3 regions of the Salininema proteolyticum genome follow, and region 2 is predicted to be linked to each of the others. Evidence: predicted binding sites of a transcription regulator. Region 2 holds the regulator's gene; each other region holds the start of a gene.
What was found. The regulator HrcA, encoded in region 2, represses chaperone genes, less so after heat shock. The targets are predictions, from matches to a motif close to CTTAGCACTCNCNNNNNGNGAGTGCTAAG.
Positions count from the first base shown of each region.

Region 1 (5,298 bases), 4.1 Mb from region 2:
CGGTCCTCGTCGTCCCCTCCTGGCTGCCGGGGACGGAGTGGGCGTCCATCGACGTGGACGCTCCACCGCTCGGGGTCGACGTGGAGCGGGTCGGAGGGGCCGCGGTCTACAGCCTGGGCTGAGGGGCGGGCCTCAGCGGTCGATGTCCTGGAAGAAGACCATCGCCCCGGAGGGCTCGGGCTCCTCGGGGCGGTGCAGAGGGGCGGCGACCATGTCGAGGGTGCGGTGCACCTTGTCGATGACCACCCGCGCCAGTCCGCGTTCCAGGGTGCCCGACTCGAGGGCGCGGAGCACGGGGAGGCGGGCGAGCTCGGCGGGGGCCAACCGCTGTCCGGCGGAGGAGAAGTCGACGAAGTGCAGGCCGGCGTCGAGGAACCTCGGCATGACGGCCTCGATGTCCCGCGGCAGCCCCAGCAGGGACCGCGAGGCGGGCGACAGCGCCCGGACGCGGGCCTCGGAGTCGATGAGGAGGCAGGCGTCGGCGCTGTTCTGGACGGCGGACTTCCACGGCACGAGGGCGGCGGGGAAGGGCGTCTGCTGCTGCCGGGGGAGCTCGGAGAGGCGCGACGTGGAGAACCGCGACCGCGCCGCGCGCGGTGAGCTGCCGTTGCCCTGCGAGAGAGAAACGTCCAGCGGAACGTTCAACTGGGTCATCGGCCCGTGAGCTCCTAGTCTGGGGTGCCTGCGTTCCAGGGTTCTGCGGGTTCGCCGTGCTGTGTCACCGCATAGGGGGAGCCGCTCGCGGTGAGCAGGCGGCTACTATGTCCGTGGACTCACGGTAACACAGAAGTTCAGGGTTGTGAATAGACGCGAGGAGCGCACGGATCCGTTCCCGCCGAGCGGGATCACGTGTCGAATCTGCCCGGACGAGGGGCGGCGGGCCGGGTTCTTCCATAGGATCGGACCATGAGCGACAATCCGTATTGGAGCGACGACGACCCGCAGAGGTTCGAGTCGCGGTCCGACCCGCTGGTCACCGACACCTTCTCCCGCTGGTGGGACGCCACCCTCGGCGTCCTGGGGCGCTCCTGGCGCTCGATGGGCATCATCCTCCTCATCGGGGTGGCGATACCGGCGTTCATCCTCAACCTCATCTCGACGTTCAGCATCGACCGGCGCTCGACCTACGACTTCGGCGACGCCATGAGCGGGAACGCCCCCGAGGTCGACCCCGGATCGGCCTCCGGACTGGGGCTGTTGGGGCTGGTGACGCTGTTCCTCTTCGCGGGGTCCGCCATGGCCGCCCACCGCACCGCGGCCGCCGAGGCGGCCGGAGGCTTCACCACGACCTCCGAGGCGCTCCGGGGCGCCTTCCGCAAGTGCTGGAAGCTCTGGCTGTGGATGATCCTCGGCAGCGTCTGCGTCACCGTCGGCTTCGTCCTGCTGGTGATCCCGGGACTGCTCGTCTCCTTCGGGCTTGCGCTGATGATCCCCGTGGCGACGTTCCAGAAGCGCGCCAACCCCTTCGGCGAGTCGTTCCGGCTCACCTTCGGCGACTTCGGCCCGGCGCTCGGGCGGCTGGTCATCGCCGTGCTCGTCTACCTCGTCATCACGTGCGTCCTGGGCATCTTCACCGGCTTCCTCTCGGAGCTGTTCCTCTCCTTCGCTCCCGTGGCCGTCGCCAACGTCCTCATCGTGGTGCTCAGCGCCCTCTACGCGGTGGTCTCGCTCATCCCGACCATGTGGATGCTCGCGGCGGTCCTCACGACATACGCCTCGGCGCGCGGCAAGCGTGAGCCGGTGTCGGCCGCGTCTCTCTCGGCCGAAGCCGCCGAGACAGTGGCGTAAGAGGCGGCGAACAGGAAAAACGGGCCCCAGTTTGGCACTCTCGACGCGAGAGTGCTATACCTGGATTGGCACTCTCGACTGGAGAGTGCCAAAACGTGATCGTGCGCGATGAGGTGGCCGTGGGCTTCGGGCCCTGGTCGTCGCGGGCTGCCGCCTCACCGTCGAACTAACGAACAGTACAGATCCGAAAGGAAGCCATCGCACATGGCCAAGCAGATCGCATTCGACGAAGAGGCTCGCCGCGGCCTGGAGAAGGGTATGAACACCCTCGCTGAGGCCGTCAAGGTCACTCTCGGACCCAAGGGCCGCAACGTCGTCCTCGACAAGAAGTGGGGCGCCCCCACCATCACCAACGACGGCGTGTCCGTCGCCAAGGACATCGAGCTGGACGAGCCCTTCGAGAAGATCGGCGCCGAGCTCGTCAAAGAGGTCGCCCAGAAGACCGACGAGGTCGCCGGAGACGGCACCACCACCGCCACGGTCCTGGCCCAGTCGCTGGTGAAGGAAGGCCTCCGCGCCGTCGCCGCCGGCGCCAACCCGATCGCCATCAAGAAGGGCATCGAGAAGGCCGTCGCCTCCGTCGTCGAGCAGCTCCACGGCCTGTCCACCGAGGTGGAGACCGAAGAGCAGATCGCCAACACCGCCTCCATCTCCGCCGGTGACACCACCGTCGGCGCCATCATCGCCGAGGCCATGGAGAAGGTCGGCAAGGAAGGCGTCATCACCGTCGAGGAGTCGAACACCTTCGGCCTCGACCTGGAGCTCACCGAGGGCATGCGCTTCGACAAGGGCTACCTGTCCGGTTACTTCGTGACCGACCAGGACCGCATGGAGGCCGTCCTCGAGGACCCGTACATCCTGATCGTCAACCAGAAGATCAGCTCCGTCAAGGACATGCTGCCGACCCTGGAGAAGGTCACCCAGACCGGCAAGCCGCTGCTGATCATCTCCGAGGACGTCGACGGCGAGGCCCTGGCCACGCTGGTCGTCAACAAGATCCGCGGAATCTTCAAGTCCGTCGCCGTCAAGGCCCCGGGCTTCGGCGACCGCCGCAAGGCCATGCTCGGCGACATCGCCGTGCTGACCGGCGGCCAGGTCATCTCCGAGGAGATCGGCCTCAAGCTCGACAGCGTCGACCTGTCCATGCTGGGAACCGCCCGCAAGATCGTCATCACCAAGGACGACACCACCATCGTCGACGGCGGCGGCGAGCAGGAGCAGATCGACGGACGCGTGGGCCAGATCCGCGCCGAGATCGAGAACTCCGACTCCGACTACGACCGCGAGAAGCTGCAGGAGCGCCTGGCGCGCCTGGCCGGCGGCGTCGCCGTCATCAAGGTCGGCGCGGCCACCGAGGTCGAGCTGAAGGAGCGCAAGCACCGCATCGAGGACGCCGTGCGCAACGCCAAGGCGGCCGTCGAAGAGGGCATCCTCCCCGGCGGCGGCACCGCGCTGGTCCAGGCCGGCGCCAAGGCCTTCGACAAGATCGACACCGCCGACGTCGACGAGGCGACCGGTGTGGAGATCGTCCAGCGCTCCCTGGGCGCCCCGCTGCGCGCCATCGCCGAGAACGCCGGCCTCGAGGGCGGCGTCGTCGTGGAGAAGGTCAAGAACCTGACCCCGGGCGAGGGCCTCAACGCGGCCACCGGCGAGTACGTGAACATGCTGGACGCCGGCATCCCGGACCCGGCCAAGGTGACCCGTTCCGCTCTGCAGAACGCGGCCTCCATCGCCGGACTGTTCCTCACCACCGAGGCAGTCGTCGCCGACCTCCCGGAGAAGGAGGCCCCCGCGGCCCCCGACATGGGCGGCATGGGCGGCGGCATGGGCTTCTAAGCAGAAGCTCCCAGCCCACCGACAGACCGCCGGGCGGCTCCCCTTTCGGGAGCCGCCCGGCGGTTTTCCGTCTCCTGAGGCCGGGACGCCGCTTGCCGGTACCGTACAACGAGATGTAGCATTCCTACTATCAATAGACGAACACCGACCAAAGGCAATAGCATGAGCACTGACCGAACAGGGGAATCCCCGGTCATCTCCGTCCGGGACCTGCGGATGCAGTACGGGGACAAGACCGTCCTCGACGGCCTCGCGTTCGACATCGCCCCCGGCGGAGTGACCGCCCTCCTCGGACCCAACGGAGCCGGCAAGACCACCACCGTCGAGATCCTCGAGGGCTTCCGCCAACCCTCGGCCGGAAAGGCCGAAGTCCTCGGCACCGACCCGCTCAAAGGCGGCGACGCCTGGCGCGCGCGCATCGGCATGGTCCTCCAGAACTGGAACGACCACGGCAAATGGAAAGTCCGCGAGACCCTCTCGTGGTTCTCCGACTTCTACCGCCCCTTCACCCAACCCTGGGACCTCGACGAACTGCTCGACATCGTCGGCCTCACCGAGCACGCCGGCCAGCGCGTCGGACGCCTCTCCGGAGGACAGCGCCGCCGCCTCGACGTCGCCGCCGGCGTCGTCGGCCGCCCCGCCCTGCTCTTCCTCGACGAGCCCACCACCGGATTCGACCCGCGCGCCAAACGCGACTTCCACGACCTCGTCCACCGCATCGCCGACATGGAGGGCACCACCGTCCTCCTCACCACGCACGACCTCGACGAGGCCGCCAAGCTCGCCGACCGCATCCTCATCCTCGCCGGCGGCAACCTCATCGCCGACGACAGCCCCGACGCGCTGGCCCGCTCCGTCTCCGACACCTCCGAGATCCGCTGGCGGGAGAACGGAGTGCTCCAGGTCCACTCCAGCGACGACGCCACCGCCTTCGTCCGCAAGCTGCTGGCCGACGAGCACGCCGACGTCCGCGACCTGGAGGTCAGCCGGGCGACGCTCGAGGACGCCTACGTCTCCCTAGTCGAGGCCTTCGAGGCCGGCCGGGCCGACGAGGCCGTCACCGCATTCCAGGAGGTCACCCGATGAACACCGCCGTCAACTCCTACCGCGCCGGAATGCGCCGGGCCAAGATCGCGCTGCGGGTCTCCCTGACCACGCCCTCCGACCTCCTCGGCTACGTCCTCCCTATCGCCATCTCGCTGACCGTGCTCTTCTTCCTGCGCAACACCGACTACGACGGGGCGGCCGTCTCCCTCGGATCCATGAGCGTCCCCAGCCTGCTGGGCATGAACCTCGTCTTCGGCGGCGTCCTCGGCGTGACCGGAGTGCTCGTCATGGACCGCACGACCGGGACCCTGCTGCGCGCCAAGAGCCTCCCCGGCGGGACCACGGGCTACCTGGTCGGCGAGATCGCGTCGATCGGCGCCTTCACCATGATCCTGTCCATCGCGTTCGCGGGCGCCGGGCTCCTGCTGTTCGACGGGCTGGTGTTCGACTCGCCGCAGAGGTGGCTGATGTTCCTCGCGATCCTCGTCCTCGGGCAGCTGTCCACCCTGCCGCTGGGGGCCGTCCTCGGCGCGCTCATCAACAACCCGCGCAACATGGGCCTGGTGACGCTGCCGATCATGGGCCTCATCGGGATCTCCGGCATCTTCTACCCCATCGCCACCCTGC
Region 1 covers NZ_JBHUNX010000001.1:4,608,090-4,613,387, reverse strand. Annotated here, with positions in the region: gene ACFTE1_RS21500 (hypothetical protein) at 1-122, shown strand, start outside; gene ACFTE1_RS21495 (hypothetical protein) at 133-654, opposite strand; gene ACFTE1_RS21490 (hypothetical protein) at 907-1,788, shown strand; gene groL (chaperonin GroEL) at 1,993-3,624, shown strand; gene ACFTE1_RS21480 (ABC transporter ATP-binding protein) at 3,787-4,710, shown strand; gene ACFTE1_RS21475 (ABC transporter permease) at 4,707-5,298, shown strand, end outside.
Region 1: groL (chaperonin GroEL) is a predicted target of HrcA. The motif match lies at 1,819-1,847, and genes of this name have one in related genera.

Region 2 (5,298 bases):
CGCCGCTATCCGGCACAACACTTCTCCAGTGCTGGGAAAGTAGCACTACCATCTGCCGAGGCGGGCCTGCAGCACCGCCAGGATGGCCGGTCCGGCCGTCGACGTCCGCAGGATGTTGCTCCCCAAGCGGACCGGCGTCGCGAACCGCGACAGGGCCTCGACCTCCTCCGGAGTCATGGACCCCTCCGGGCCGATGACGACCGCGATCTCCCCGGACTCGGCCAGCGGCGCCCGCGAGAGCGGATACTCGGCCTCTTCGTGGGCGATGATCACCTGGTCGGCCCTTTCGAGGCGCTTCACCAACTGCTTCGTCGTGTGCAGCTCCTCGACCCGCGCCAGCCACGGCCTTCGGGCCTGCTTGCTCGACTCCCTCGCCGCACTGGCCCACTTCTGACGCGACTTCTCTCCGCGAGCGCCCTTCCACTGCACGATGGACCGCGCCGCCTGCCACGGGATCACGGAGTCCACGCCGATCTCGGTGGCCTCCTGGACCGCGCGCTCCCCCCTGTCGCCCTTGGGCAGTGCCTGCACGAGCGTCAGCGCGGGCTCTGCGGCGGGAACGTTCTCGCGCTCGTCGACGGTGTACTCCAGCCGCCCTTTGGCGACTGCGGTGACGGTCGACGAGAGCACCGTTCCGCGCCCGTCGGTCAGGCTCAACCGCTCCCCCGCCTTCAGCCGCTGGACGTCGGCGGCGTGGTGCCCCTCGGGGCCCTCCAGGACGCCGGAGTCTCCGGCGGGCAGGTCGTCGAGCAGGAAGTAAGGCTCAGTCACAGCGGAATCCTATCGGAGCAGAGGCGTGCCCGCCCTGCGGGTCGCAGAGGCGGGCAGCGGAGTCTCGGTGCGGCGCGGGCGTCAGCCGTGCCCGTGGAAGGCGTCGCGCATCTTGGCGAAGAAGCCGGACCCGGACTTGACTTCCTTGATCTCCTCGTTGCGGATGTCGGCGAGCTTGCGCAGGATCTCCTCCTGCTCCGCGTCGAGCTTGGTGGGCGTGCGGACGTCCAGCTCCACGTAGAGGTCGCCGCGCTGGCCGTTGCCGCGCAGCCGGGGGAGGCCCTTGCCGCGGATCTTCTTGACGGTGTCGGGCTGCGTTCCGGGGGCGACGTCCACCTCGACCTCGTCGTCCAGGGTGTGGATGTTGAGCTTGGTGCCGAGCGCCGCCTGGGTCATGGGGACGCGCACGCGGCAGTGGAGGTCGGCTCCGTCGCGGGTGAAGACCTCGTGGGGCTTCTCGTGGACTTCGACGTAGAGGTCGCCGGCGGGGCCGCCGCCGGGGCCGATCTCCCCCTCGCCGGAGAGGCGGATGCGCATGCCGTCCTCGATGCCGGAGGGGATCTTGACGGTGATCTTGCGGCGCGAGCGCACGCGGCCCTCGCCGCCGCACTTGGAGCAGGGGTCGGAGATGACCGAGCCGTAGCCGTTGCAGGCCGAGCAGGGGCGGACGGAGCGCATCTGGCCGATGATGGTGTTCTGGACGACCTGGACCTGTCCGGCCCCGGCGCAGGTGGTGCAGCTCTTGGTCTCGCCCGACTCGCTGCCCTGGCCCTCGCAGTGGTCGCAGAGGACGGCGGTCTCGACGGTGATGGTCGACTCGGTGCCGAAGGCCATCTCGTCCAGCGAGAGGTCCAGGCGGATGAGCGCGTCGTTGCCCGGGCGCACGCGGGAGCGGGGGCCGCGTCCGCCGCCGGAGAAGCCGCCCATGGAGCCGCCGAAGAAGGCGTCGACGATGTCCTCGAAGTTCATGAACCCGCCGGCGCCGGCCGGTCCTCCGGCGGAGCGGTCGTAGGGGTCGCCTCCGGCGTCCACGACGGCGCGCTTCTCGGGGTCCATGAGGACCTCGAAGGCCACGTTGATCTCCTGGAGGCGCTCTTCGGCGTCGGGCTCCTCGGAGACGTCGGGGTGGTACTGGCGGGCCAGTTTCCGGTAGGCCTTCTTCAGCTCGGCGTCCGAGGCGCCCTTCTCGACGCCGAGGATGCCGTAGTAGTCTTTCGCCACAGTAGTTCTCGCTAAGTGTCAGGTGTTAACGGTTGCGTTCCAAAATCTCGGAGACGTACCGGGCCACGGCGCGCACGGCGGCCATGGTGGCTGGGTAGTCCATTCGCGTGGGTCCGACGACCCCCATGTGCCCGACCACGGACCCGGGTCCGTATCCGGTGGCCACGACGGTGGTGTTCCGGAAGCTCTCGACGTCGTTCTCGTCGCCGATCCGGACGGTCAGGTTGGAGTTGCTGCCGGCCCCGAGCAGTCGCATGAGGACGACCTCCTCCTCCAAGGCTTCCAAAAGGGGTGTGACGCCCATGAGGGGGGTGTTGGAGCGAGTGAGGTTCGCTGCCCCGGCGACGGCGATCCGCTCCTCGGAGGAGTCGATGAAGGCGTCGAGGAGGACGCGGCCGAGCGCTGCCGCGATGTCGCGGAGCTCGGGCCGGGCCTCGGCGGGCATGTTGGAGAGTATCTCCGGGGCCTCGACGATGGGCTGCGAGATGAGCTTCTCGTTTATGAGGGTGCGCAGCTCGTTGGTGTGATCCTCGTCGATCTCCTCGGCGAGTTCGATGTGGCGCTGCTCGACGCGTCCGGTGTCGGTGATGACGACGAGGAGGAGCCGCTGGGGCGCGAGGCGGAGCAGCTCGATGTGGCGGACGGTGGAGCGGTTGAGGCTGGGGTACTGGACGACGGCCACCTGGTGGGTCAGCTGGGAGAGCAGCCGCACGGTGCGGGTGACGACGTCGTCGAGGTCGCCGGCGTCGGAGAGGTAGCGGTTGACGGCGCGGCGTTCGGCGCTGGAGAGCGGCTGGATGCGTTCGAGGCGGTCCACGAAGAGCCGGTAACCCTGGTCGGTGGGGATGCGTCCGGCCGAGGTGTGGGGCTGGTGGATGTAGCCGGCCTCTTCGAGCCAGGCCATGTCGTTGCGGACGGTGGCCGCGGAGACCCCCAGTTCGTGGTTGACCGTGAGTGCCTTGGACCCCACCGGCTCCTGCGTCGCCACATAGTCCTCGACGATGGCGCGCAGGACTTGGAGTTTGCGGTCGTCCATCGACCCTCACGTCCTCTCTGGTCGGCTGCTGCTCCACCCAAGTCTGGCACTCTTAGGGCGAGAGTGCCAAATCTTCTCGGCATGCCTTCGTGAAGAACGAGGTCAGGGCAGGAGGAGGCTGCCGTCCGGCGCGGCGGTGACGGCGTCGGGACCAAAGTCGGACGCCAGTTCGTTGATCGCGTCGAGGCCGCGGTGCTCCTCGTCGGGGACGGGGTAGCCGCGCTCGTCCATGAGGGTGGACGCGAACCCGGCCGACTTCACGGTGCCGTCCTTGGCGAGGGTGACGCTGAGGACGCCGCCGACTCCGAGCCAGCCGGAGTTGTCGAGGATGCCCTGGCCGCCGCCGAAGTTGCCGAGGGAATGGGCGACGAGCTTGCCGTTGTACACCTCCATGCCGCGCATGACGTGCGGCCCGTGGCCGATGTAGAGGTCGGCTCCAGCGTCGATGCAGGCGCGCGAGAGGGCGATCGGGTCGCCGCGGCGCTCGCCGGCGAAGGTCTCCATGCCGGCGGTGACGTGGCGCGCGTCGACGCCCTCGGCGCCGATGTGGGCGGAGGCGACGACGAGGTCGGCGCTGGACTTGGCCTCGGCGACGAGCGCCGCGCAGGCGGCGGGGTCGCGGAGGTCGGTGAACATGGCGTAGCCGGCGAAGCCCACGAAGGCGACGGTGATCCCGTTGGCCTCGACCGTGGTGATGGTGTCCTTGTGCCCGGCGAGGTGCATGCCGAGCCCCTCGACGGCCTCGCGCGTCTCGGCGGCGCCGTCGGGGCCGGCGTCCCAGGCGTGGTTGTTGGCGTGGTTGAGGACTTCGAAGCCGGCGTCGGCGTACAGCGACGCGTACTCGGAGGGGAGGGTGAAGTAGACGCAGCCGGACTCGCACTTGCTCCACTCGTCGGTGGAGAGCGCGCCCTCCAGGTTCGCCACGTCGATGTCCCCGTTGAACAGGTGCTTGACGTCGGCGAAGAAGTCGTCGTCGGGCGGCATCCGGTCGGGGTGCTTGCCGGGGAAGGCGTCGCCGACGTAGGTGATGGTGACGGTCTCCGCCTGGGGCTCGGGCGAGCTCTCCTCCGGCCGGGGCGGGGCGGTGTCGTCGGCGCCGGAGCCGCCCTCGTCCTCGTCGTTTCCGCAGGCGCTCAGCACGAGGCCGGCGCCGGCGGCGGTCAGCACGCTTCGGCGGGCCAGCCGGGAAGCGGGGGAAGTTCTCATAGGTCTCCCAAGGAGATTGGTCAACCGGTGAGGTCGCGCACCACCCTGTCGGCCAGGAGTCTTCCTCGGAGGGTCAGCCGGAGGCGGTCGTCGTCGACGACGACCAGTCCCTCATCGCTGAGGCGGTCGATCACCGGACGGGTATCCGAACCCGGCAAATCTAGCGGAAGTCCGGTCGAGAGCCTAGTCCTGAGAAGGATCGTTTCCAAATGTTTATCGCCTTGCGTCAATTCCTCACCGTCTGCGACCGGAAGTGAGCTTTCGGGTGTGAGGCACTCCCCGTAGCGGGCGGGGTGCTTGACGTTCCACCAACGCAGACCTGGCAGATGTGAGTGTGCTCCCGGTCCGGCGCCCCACCAGTGGCCCCCGTCCCAGTAGAGGACGTTGTGGCGGCAGCGGGCGTCCTCGGAGCGGGCCCAGTTGGACACCTCGTACCAGGAGAAGCCGGCGCCGGTGAGGATCTCCTCGGCGGCGAGGTAGCGGTCGGCGGCCACGTCGTCGCTGGGCTGCGGGACCTCCCCGGAGCGGACGCGGCGGGCGAGCGCGGTTCCCTCCTCGACGATGAGGGAGTAGGCGGAGAGGTGGTCGATGTCGGTGGCGACGGCCTGGCGGAGGGTCTCGGCGAAGTCCTCGGCCCGCTCCCCCGGCGTCCCGTAGATGAGGTCGAGGCTGACGTGTTCGAAGCCGGCGTCGCGGGCCTCGCCGACGACGTCGAGGGCGCGTCCGGGGGTGTGGTTGCGCTCGAGGACCCGCAGGACGTGGCCGGCGGCCGACTGCATGCCGATCGACAGGCGCGTGAAGCCGCCGTCGCGCAGCTCCCTGAGGTAGGCGGGGTCGACCGACTCGGGGTTGGCCTCGGTGGTGACCTCGGCGTCCGGCTCCAGGCCGAAGGCGTCGTCCAGCTCCCCCACGATCGCGACGAGGTCGGCGGCGTCGAGGAGGGTGGGGGTGCCGCCGCCGAAGAAGACGGTGTCGATCCGCGGGGGCCGGCCGAACAGGGCGGCGGCGCGGCGGATCTCCTCTCGCACGTACTCCGCGTAGTTCTCGCGCGAGACCTTGACCTC
Region 2 covers NZ_JBHUNX010000001.1:534,593-539,890, reverse strand. Annotated here, with positions in the region: gene ACFTE1_RS02440 (16S rRNA (uracil(1498)-N(3))-methyltransferase) at 46-771, opposite strand; gene dnaJ (molecular chaperone DnaJ) at 853-1,992, opposite strand; gene hrcA (heat-inducible transcriptional repressor HrcA) at 2,018-3,028, opposite strand; gene ACFTE1_RS02425 (CapA family protein) at 3,131-4,234, opposite strand; gene hemW (radical SAM family heme chaperone HemW) at 4,255-5,298, opposite strand, start outside.

Region 3 (5,298 bases), 220 kb from region 2:
GGTGGCGGCGTTGAAGCCCTCGCGGTCGCCGAGCTCGGCGACCTTGGCGGCCACGACGTCGCCCTTCTCGCCCGCGTTGAGGGCGATGCGGCGGACCGGCTCGAACAGGGCGTCGCGGACGATGTCCACGCCGAGCTTCTCGTCGGAGTCCTCGGCCTTGACGTCCTCGAGCGCCGGAAGGGCGTGCAGCAGGGCGGCTCCGCCGCCGGCGATGATGCCCTCCTCGGCCGCGGCCTTGGTCGCGTTGACCGCGTCCTCGATGCGGTGCTTGCGCTCCTTCTGCTCGACCTCGGTGGCGCCGCCGACCTTGATGACGGCCACGCCGCCGGCCAGCTTCGCCAGACGCTCCTCGAGCTTCTCGCGGTCCCACGAGGAGTCGGTCTGCTGGATCTGCACCTTGATCTGCTCGACGCGCGCGTCCACGGCGGCCTTCTCGCCGGCTCCGTCGACGATCGTCGTCTCGTCCTTGGTGATGGTGACGCGGCGGGCGGAGCCCAGCTGCGACAGCTCGACCTGCTTGAGGTCGAGGCCGACCTCGGAGGAGACGACCTCGGCGCCGGTGAGCGCGGCGATGTCGCCGAGCATGGCCTTGCGGCGGTCGCCGAAGGCCGGGGCCTTGACGGCGGCGACCTTGACGGTGCCGCGCAGGGCGTTCACCGAGAGGGTCGCCAGGGCCTGGCCCTCGACGTCCTCGGCGATGATGACCAGCGGCTTGGACTCGTTGACGACCTTCTCCAGGATCGGGAGGAGGTCCTCGATGACGGAGACCTTCGCGTTGGTGACGAGGATGTAGGGGTCCTCGTACTCGACCTTGCGGGACTCCTGGTCGGTGATGAAGTTCGGGGAGATGTACCCCTTGTCGAACTGCATGCCCTCGGTGACCTCGAGCTCGGTCTCCAGCGAGGAGCCGTCCTCGATCGAGATGACGCCCTCGGTGCCGACGGTGTCCATCGCGTTGGCGATCAGCTCGCCGATGGTGTCGTCCTGGGCGCTGATCGCGGCGGCCTGCTGGATGTGCTCGTGGCCGTTGATCTCGATGGCCTTGGACAGCAGCGCGTCGGAGACGGCGGTCGCGGCCTTGTCGATCCCGCGGCGGATGGCGATCGGGTTGCCCCCGGCGGTGACGGCCTTGACGCCGACGTGGGCCATGCTCTGAGCGAGGACGGTGGCGGTCGTGGTTCCGTCGCCGGCGACGTCGTTGGTCTTGGTGGCGACTTCCTTGACCAGCTGGGAGCCCAGGTTGGTCTCGGGGTTCTCCAGCTCGATCTCCTTGGCGATGGTCACGCCGTCGTTGGTGATCACCGGGGAACCGAAGCTCTTCTCGATGACGACGTTGCGGCCCTTGGGTCCAAGGGTGACCTTGACGGTGTCGGCGAGCTCGTCGACGCCCTGGAGAAGGTGCTTCCGCGCGTGGTCGGAGAATGAGAGTTCTTTGGCCATGTCTCTTTCCTTAGAAAAGCACTGACTTTAAAAAAGCACTGACGGGAAGAATGCACTGAGGGCCCTGCGGCGAGGCAAGGCCCTGGGTGCTTACTTCTCGACGATCGCGAGGACGTCGCGCGAGGAGAGGACGAGGTACTCCTCGTCGGCGTGCTTGATCTCGGTGCCGCCGTACTTGGAGTAGATGACCACGTCGCCGACGTTCACGTCGACGGGGATGCGGTTGCCCTTGTCGTCCACGTTGCCCGGGCCGACCGCCAGGACGGTGCCCTCCTGGGGCTTCTCCTTGGCGGAGTCGGGGATGACGATGCCCGAGGCGGTGGTGGTCTCGGCCTCGCTCGGCTGGACGACGATGCGGTCACCCAGCGGCTTGATGGCAGCCTTGCTCATGCGTTTCTCCAAACTTGAACTGGATTGCTAGCCGCCACGTTCACCGGCCTTGTCGTCGCGGTGCCAAGGCCGTAGTGGCTGGTGCGGAGGCGGCGTCACCGCCTCCATTAGCACTCTACCACCGAGAGTGCCAAGACCGTCCAGTCGGCTGGCAATCTCACGTCACGAGTGCTAATTATTGTATTGTTTCCACTGGTAGAGACGTTTTGCAAACGGGTGTGAGAAGGGGAATGCGGGTGTCGGACGAGACGTGGGAGAGGCTCGCGGACGACGCGGAGCTGCGAACGGCGGCGGCCTCCGCCTGGGCCGCCGAGGGGCACCGCGCCTCGACCGTCCTGCGGCGGCGCTGGGACGATCCGGCCCTGGTCGCGGCGGCCGTGGGGCTGGCGGAGCTGAGGGAAAGGGCCCGTTCGAAGTTCGGCGCCCGGGCCGAGGCGATGTACTTCACCCGAGCGGGCCTGGAGCAGGCGACGAGGTGGCCCGTCGCGCTGCGGCACGGCGAGCGCCTGGCCCGTTTCGCCGACGAGGCGACCGACCTGTGCGCGGGGCTGGGGACCGAGTCCCTGGCGCTGGCGAGCGCCGGGTTGCGGGTCCGCGCGGTGGAGCGGGACCCGCTGACGGCGTGGATGGCGCGGCGCAACGCCGAGGCCTGGGGCCTGGGCGACCGGATCGAGGTCGTGGAGGGCGACGCGCTAGAGGCCGAGGTGCGGGGGGCGGGGTTCGCCGATCCGGCCCGCCGCGACGGGGCCGGGCGGAAGTTCGATCCGGAGGCCTACCTTCCCCCGCTGTCGGCGGTGGCGGAGCGGTTCCGGGGCCGGCCGGCGGCCTTGAAGCTGGGTCCGGGCATCGACCGCGAGTGGGCCGACGCCCTGGGCGGCGAGGCGGAGTGGGTGTCGGTCGGCGGGGCGGTCGTGGAGGCTTGCCTGTGGTCGGGCGGGGCGGCCGAGTTCCGGCGCCGCGCCTCGCTCTGGGACGGTGAGTCCTGGCAGGAGATGGCGTCCGATGAGGTCCCGCCGGCGCCGTTCTCCGGGGAGGGCGGTGAGTTCCTGCTGGAGCCGGACGGCGCGGTGATCCGCTCCGAGCTGGTGGGGAGGCTGGCCGGCGAGCTCGGCGCCCATGTGGGGCACGAGTCGATCGCGTACCTCTACGCTCCGCGGCGGGTGGAGAGCCCCTGGGTGCAGCAGTGGCGGATCGTGGGCGAGCTGCCGTTCAAGGCCAAGGCCCTGGCCAAGGAGCTGCGGCGGAGGGACGTCGGCCGTTTGACGATCAAGCAGCGCGGGACCGGCGTCGATCCGCAGGCGCTGCGCCGGCAGTTGAAGTTGAAGGGCGGCGGGGAGGCCGTCGTCGTGCTCACGCGGGTGGGCGAGCGCCACGTGGCCTGGGAGGTCGAGGAGGTGTGAGCCTCGTCGACGGCCCGGGAGCATGGGTGTGCGGCACCGGAGTCCGCCGTGTTCGCCGCCCGGGCGGCGCGGCCGGGCGGTTCGCCGCGGAGGCGGATACCGAGTTCACCCGTGCAACCAAAACGAGTCGCCGATTGTTCAGTAGATAAGACGCGACCCGTCGGGCGGGGGGCAGTGCCCAGAGTCCCCCCGGATTACCACCGGGGGTCGCGGTCCGCTCAACCCCGAAAAGTGGAGAACACTGAAAATGGCCACCCCAATTGCCGCCGCGCTTTCGCCGCGCGCCACAATAGTGGGACCGACGCAACAGACGTTGGCAGTCGCGTCCCCTATCGACCGTGGAGTGTCCGTGCGCACCGAATCCGACTTCATTGACCTTTATGAGGCTCACTATTCGGATCTCGCCGCCCAGGTCGCCGCTTATCTCGGGGACGCCGTGGAAGCCCAGGACATGGTCCAGGAGGCCTTCCTCCGCGCGTGGCAGCGCTGGGAGAAGATCGGCGGTTACGAGCAGCCGCTGGCCTGGGTCCGCCGGGTGGCGTGGAATCTGGCCACGAACCGGCACCGGCGCCTCCAGGTGGCCCGCAAGTTCCTTCTCAAGCAGCGCGAGCCCGAGGGCGTTCCCGCCGCGAACCCCGACCACATCGCATTGCGCGACGCGCTCCAGAAGGTCGGCGCCCGCCAGCGCAAGGCGCTCGTCATGCACTATATGGCCGACATGCGGGTCGCGCAGATCGCCGAGGCGTGCGGGGTGCGGGTCGGGACGGTCAAGTCCTGGCTGCACCGCGGGCGGAAGGAGCTGGCCGAGATCCTCGGCGACGACAGGGAGTCACTGCGCCGCACCGGGGCTCCTCCGGACGACACGCACGTGCTGGCCAAGCCGGTGGACGTCGGCGACGAGCGGGGCTCCTCGCCGGACGCCGGGGCCTCGGCACGGGGGGCCGCCTCCGGGGCGCCCGACCGGGGCGAGTATTCCGCCGGGGGGCCGTCGGCCCGGGCGGGCGAATCAAAGGACCAGGGTGCGGCCGATGCCGCCAGGACACAGAGGGGAGGTAGCCGACGATGACGCAGAACGGTGACGACATCGAGAACGACGAGTTCGGCGACGAGCTGCGCCGCGCGTTCCACGCCATGCAGGCGTCCGTTTCCTCGGAGGTCGACCGTCCCGCGGTGGGCGACATCCTCTACGCCCCGCAGCGGCGCTTGCGGCGCAAGGCGGTCTCGGCCGGCGCCGTGCTGGGTGCCGGGGCGCTGCTGACCGTCGGCGGTTTCGCCGTGGCGCAGAGCCTGGGCGACCCCGACGAGATCGCCGACGACCCGCCCGTCGTGGAGAACACCGAGACCGAGAGCATCATCGGGGAGCCGGTCGTGCCGGCCGACGAGACCGCTCCGCCGGAGCAGAGCCCGAGCCCCTCCCCGAGCCTGGAGGCCGATCCCGAGAAGGAGCAGGTGGTGGAGACCATCACCTTCCGCGACTGGGAGCAGGCCGAGTGCACGGGCGGCGCCTTCCCCTACGACCCCGGGGAACGGTCCCTGGCGGTCGCCGAGGACGAGGAGGCCCCCTGGAGCGTCAGGGGCGCCGAGGTCCTCGACGCGACCGGGGACGGCGAGGACGACCTGCTGGTCACCGTCACTTGCTCGGGCCGGACCGCGCTGGGCCTGTTCACGGACTCCGACTCGCCCGTGCAGCGGGCCTGGATCTGGCGGGGCGGGACGTCCGCCGCGCTGGAGGAGGTCGGACAGACCGAGGACGGCCACCTGACCGTGGCGGTCACCGACGAGGGGGAAGAGGCCACCCACGTCCTCGCCTGGGACGGGGAGCGCTTCGAGAAGGTCGAGGACGAGCAGCCGCCGAGCCCCGACCCGTCCGACTCCGTGGAGCCGAGTGAGTCTCAGAAGGAGACCGGGGACACGGAGGGCGACCAAGAGGACTGACAGGCCCGGAGAGACGCCGAGGCGCAGGAAAGGGTAGCCTTACCTGCGCCTTTTCTCATGCCGTCATCCACCTCCCACGGAATGGAATATACTGTCTCAATATGCGGACTCAGGGCTCGCGTCGAGCAGGTCA
Region 3 covers NZ_JBHUNX010000001.1:313,904-319,201, reverse strand. Annotated here, with positions in the region: gene groL (chaperonin GroEL) at 1-1,440, opposite strand, end outside; gene groES (co-chaperone GroES) at 1,531-1,830, opposite strand; gene ACFTE1_RS01410 (THUMP-like domain-containing protein) at 2,061-3,230, shown strand; gene ACFTE1_RS01405 (RNA polymerase sigma factor) at 3,580-4,296, shown strand; gene ACFTE1_RS01400 (hypothetical protein) at 4,293-5,165, shown strand.
Region 3: groES (co-chaperone GroES) is a predicted target of HrcA. The motif match lies at 1,937-1,965, and genes of this name have one in related genera.